2 regions of the Streptomyces sp. NPDC001222 genome follow, and region 2 is predicted to be linked to the other one. Evidence: predicted binding sites of a transcription regulator. Region 2 holds the regulator's gene; the other holds the start of a gene.

Region 1 (2,454 bases), on a different contig from region 2:
TCTTTCTCGCGCTCCGCACCTCGCCCTGCGCTCGCTGTACGGGCTCCGCACGCCGTAGCCCCGACGGGCCGGGACACCGGGGGAGGCGCGGACGTGCCGAGGAGGCGCCGGGACACGGGGGGGCGCGGACGTGCCGAGGGGGCCGGGACACCGGGGGAGGTGGGGACGTGCCGAGGGGGCCGGGACACCGGGGGAGGTGGGGACGTGCCGAGGGGGCCGGGACACCGGGGGAGGTGGGGACGTGCCGAGGAGGCCGGGACACCGGGAGGCGCGGACGTGCCGACGCTGGTCCTGCCGGGAGCGGTGGGAGGAGCGCTGCGGGGAGTCCTCGACTTCTGCATCCAGTCTGAACTGGCGTTCGGCCCGCAGTGCCCATCGGCGGCCGCCGTCCGGCGAGGGGGGCGAGACCCCGTGTCCGGGACTGCTCCGACCCCGGTGCCGACGTGGTCGCGGCTCTCGTGCACAGCACGATCGGCGCCGGCCTGGCAGTGCTCTTCGGCGGGACGGGACAGATCAGCGGCTGGTACGCGGCCAGATCAGCGGCCGGTACGCGGCCATCGTCGTCGGCATCCCGGCTCCGGTGATCCTGACCCGGCTCCCCCGTGTCCAGGCGGTGAGCCAGGCGTTTGGCGGCGGGGGCGGCCAGGACACGGCCGCCGACCCCGGCGACATCGCCACCGTGCCGCCCGTGGCGGATCCCGAGACCTTGCCCGGTCCCGCTGCCGCCGCGGCCGTCGGCTCACCGTCGGCGCCCGCGTCGGCGCGGGTGGCGACGCAGCCGCTGCCCGGCGTACTCCGCCCGGACCCCGGGGCCGCCCGACCGCAACCGAACGGCCGGCCGGGCGATCCGGCGGTCGGGGCGGGTCGGGGCGGGTCGGGGCGGGTCGGGGCGGGCCGGGGCGGTCATGACGCCTCGCCCCGGGGCGGCCAGGGTGTCGCGCCTCGGCGGCCGGGGCTGTCATGACGAGCCCCTGGACCGTGAGCCGGCCGTCGGAGAGGAGGGGACGCCGTGACCGGGCGCCCCTCCGCCGGCCGCCGCGTCGCTGAACGCGCGTCGGACTGACGCGCACGGACGCCCGTCGGACTGACGCGCACGGACATCCGTCACCCCGCCCGACACCCGGAAATCGCAGACCATCGCGTGATCGCTCAGAGCGAACGTGCCCGGGGGAACAATGGGACCGTGCCGCGCATTGAGTCGGCATAGCTCAAGTTGACTGCCGAAGGGGAGATCATGGCTTCGATGCCCACATCGCTCACTCTGCCTGTGCTGCCGCTCGATGGCGAAGTCGTGCTGCCCGGCATGGTGGTTCCGCTGGACCTGAGTGACTCCGACGTGCGCGCGGCGGTGGAAGCCGCTCAGGCGGCCGCCCGGTCGGAGCCCGGAAAGCCCAGGGTGCTGCTCGTGCCCCGGATCGACGGCACGTACGCCACCACCGGTGTGCTGGGCACGGTCGAGCAGGTCGGCCGGCTCGCCGACGGTGACCCGGGCGCTCTGATCCGCGGCCGGAGCCGCGTGCGGATCGGCGCCGGGACCACCGGTCCGGGTGCGGCGCTGTGGGTCGAGGGGACCAGGATCGACGAGGACGTGCCGGACCCGCTGCCCGGACAGGTCACCGAACTCGTCAAGGAGTACAAGGCGCTCGCCGCCAGCTGGCTGAAGAAGCGCGGCGCCTGGCAGGTCGTGGACCGCGTCCAGGCCATCGACGACGTCTCCGCGCTCGCCGACAACTCCGGTTACTCACCTTTCCTGACCACCGAGCAGAAGGTGGAACTGCTGGAGACGGCCGACCCGGTCGCCCGGCTGAAGCTCGCCACCCAGCAGCTGCGCGACCATCTCGCCGAGCAGGACGTCGCCGAGTCCATCGCCAAGGACGTCCAGGAGGGCGTCGACAAGCAGCAGCGCGAGTTCCTGCTGCGCCGTCAGCTGGAGGCCGTCCGCAAGGAGCTGCGCGAGCTGAACGGCGACGCCAAGGACGGCGAGGAGTCCGACGACTACCGGGCCCGGGTGGAGGCCGCCGACCTGCCCGAGAAGGTCCGTGAGGCCGCTCTCAAGGAGGTCGACAAGCTGGAGCGGTCCAGCGACCAGTCGCCCGAGGGCTCCTGGATCCGCACCTGGCTCGACACCGTGCTCGAACTGCCGTGGAACGAGCGCACCGAGGACGCGTACGACATCCGGGGCGCCAAGGCCGTCCTGGACGCCGAGCACGCGGGCCTGGATGACGTGAAGGAGCGGATCACCGAGTACCTGGCGGTGCGCAAGCGCCGCGCCGAGCGGGGCCTCGGTGTCGTCGGCGGGCGGCGCGGCGGTGCCGTGCTCGCGCTCGTCGGCCCGCCCGGTGTGGGCAAGACCAGCCTCGGCGAGTCCGTGGCGCACGCCATGGGACGCAAGTTCGTCCGCGTCGCCCTCGGCGGTGTGCGCGACGAGGCCGAGATCCGCGGTCACCGGCGTAC
Region 2 (2,454 bases):
GCTCCCGCCTCGGCCGCGACCTCCTGCACCTCGCCGGTGTTCGAGCGGCAGCTCTTCGCGAACACCGGTCTCACCGGCACCCCGAGGAGGACCGACTGCGACAGCGCCGTCGACCAGAGCTGGAGCGGCGCCCCGGTCTCCGGGCTGCCGGCGGACCGGTTCGGCGTCCGCTAAACCGTCACCCGCGACTTCGGCTCCGGCGGACCCTTCGCCTTCGGTGCCGGCGGGACCGACGGGATCCGCGTATGCCTCGACGGCGTCCGGAAGCTGAACCTCTGGTCGGACACCCGCGGTTCGCGCTCGACGGGGCCCCACCTGACCGTCCCCAAGGGCACGCACACCCCTGCGGATCGACCATGTGAACCGGACCGGCAAGGCCGCCGTCGAGTTCACCTACGCACCGCGCGCTTCCGCCACCGTCGACAAGGTGAGGCCGCCGGCCCCGGGCGGGCGTCACGGTCGCCTACGACAAGGCGACCCGCAAGGCGAAGGTCTCCTGGGCGAGGAACAAGGAGATGGACCTCGCCGGCTACCGCGTCTACCGCCGCCCGAGGGGCGGCACCGGCTGGACGAGGCCGACCACGACGACGGCGACGACGACGTACGCCGACGCTCCCCCGGCGACCGGTCAGGTCTTCTCCTACGAGGTCCGCGCCCACGACAGGGCGGGCAACGAGCTCGGCCTGTACTACTACCGCGTCGTCCACACCGCCGCGTCGGGCGCCGAGAAGGCCGTGCGGAGCCAGGCCTACGGCATCCGGGACTCCTGGCTCCGACCGCATGCGAAAGGGGCGGTACCGGAACGAGGTCCGCTACCGCCCCTTCGGGACAGGTCAGTCGCCCTGCTGCTGCCGCTTGGGCCGCCAGACCACGAGCGCGCTGGTCTGCTGCACCTCCTGGTACGGCACCAGGTCGCGGCGGTACGAGGCGTGCACCGCCGCCTCGCGCTGACGCATCGTCGCCGCCGCGCCCTCCAGCGCGTCCTGGAGTTCCGCCACGCGGGACTGGAGCGCGACCACCTGGTTCTCCAGTTCGATGATGCGCTTGATGCCGGCCAGGTTGATGCCCTCGTCCTGCGACAACTGCTGCACCTGGCGGAGCAGTTCGATGTCACGGGCCGAGTAGCGCCGGCCCCGGCCCGCGGTGCGGTCCGGGGACACCAGGCCGAGGCGGTCGTACTGGCGCAGTGTCTGCGGGTGCAGTCCGGAGAGCTGGGCCGCCACCGAGATGACGTAGACCGGGGTGTCCTCGGTCAGCTCGTACGGGTTACGTCGACGGCCGTCCATCTCCTCAAGCTCCCTTCGCCGCCTGGAACAGCTCAGCCCGCGGGTCCTCGTCCGCGGTCGCCTCGCGATACGCCTCCAGCGCGTCACGAGCCTTGCCCGAGACATCCTTGGGGACACTCACCTCGACGGTGACCAGCAGGTCCCCGCGGGTGCCGTCCTTGCGGACCGCGCCCTTGCCGCGGGCGCGCATCGTGCGTCCGTTGGGCGTGCCCGGAGGCAGCTTCAGCGTCACCGGGGGCCCGCCCAGGGTGGGCACCCGGATCTCGGCGCCGAGCGCCGCCTCCGCGAACGTCACCGGCACGCTCACCGTCAGGTTGTCGTCCTTGCGGCCGAAGATTGGATGCGGATTCACATGCACGACGACATACAGATCGCCGGCCGGGCCGCCCCGCTCGCCGGGCGCGCCCTTGCCGCGCAGGCGGATGCGCTGCCCGTCGGAGACACCCGCGGGGATGCGCACCTGCATCGTCCGGGACGACTTCGCCCTGCCGCTGCCGTGGCAGACCTCGCAGGGGTTCTCCGCGATCAGACCGCGGCCCTTGCAGTCCGGGCAGGGGTCGGTCAGCGAGAAGCCGCCGCCCGAACCCCGCGCGACCTGCCCGGTGCCGACGCAGGTCGGGCACACACGCGGAGTGCCGTTCTTGTCGCCGGTGCCCGAACAGGCCTTGCAGGGTGCCTGCGAGGACATGCGGAGCGGTACGGTCGCGCCGTCCACCGCCTCCATGAAGCTGAGCGTGACCTCGGACTCGATGTCCTGGCCGCGCCTCGGCTGCGTACGCGTGCCCGCGCCGCCGCCACGGTTGAACAGGCCCCCGAAGACGTCACCGATGCCCCCGCCGAAGTTCCCTCCGGTGCCGGCCTGGCCGCCGAAGAGATCGCCGAGGTCGAAGTTGAACGAGCCGCCGCCCGCCCCGGGACCGGGACGGAAGCCGCCGTTGCCGAAGAGGGCGCGGGCCTCGTCGTACTCCTTGCGCTTCTTGGGGTCGCCGAGGACGTCGTTCGCCTCGGAGATCTCCTTGAAACGTTCCTCCGCCTTGGCGTTGCCCTTGTTGGCGTCCGGGTGGAACTCGCGGGCGAGCTTCCGGTACGCCTTCTTGATCTCGGCCTCGGTGGCGTCCTTGGGGACGCCGAGGACCTTGTAGAAGTCCTTCTCGATGAAGTCCTTGGT

The links. Region 2 encodes HspR, which represses chaperone genes until heat shock. Its sites were predicted from a motif close to TTGAGNNNNNNNNNCTCAA; they were not measured.
Region 1: a site for HspR is predicted at 1,194-1,212, ahead of lon (endopeptidase La). Genes of this name have one in related genera too.

The regions. Positions count from the first base shown of each region.
Region 1 is NZ_JBIAXT010000014.1:165,039-167,492, forward strand. Features, by position in the region: gene lon (endopeptidase La) at 1,235-2,454, shown strand, end outside.
Region 2 is NZ_JBIAXT010000031.1:64,620-67,073, forward strand. Features, by position in the region: gene ACFY2Z_RS32080 (hypothetical protein) at 1-174, shown strand, start outside; gene ACFY2Z_RS32085 (heat shock protein transcriptional repressor HspR) at 834-1,286, opposite strand; gene dnaJ (molecular chaperone DnaJ) at 1,291-2,454, opposite strand, start outside.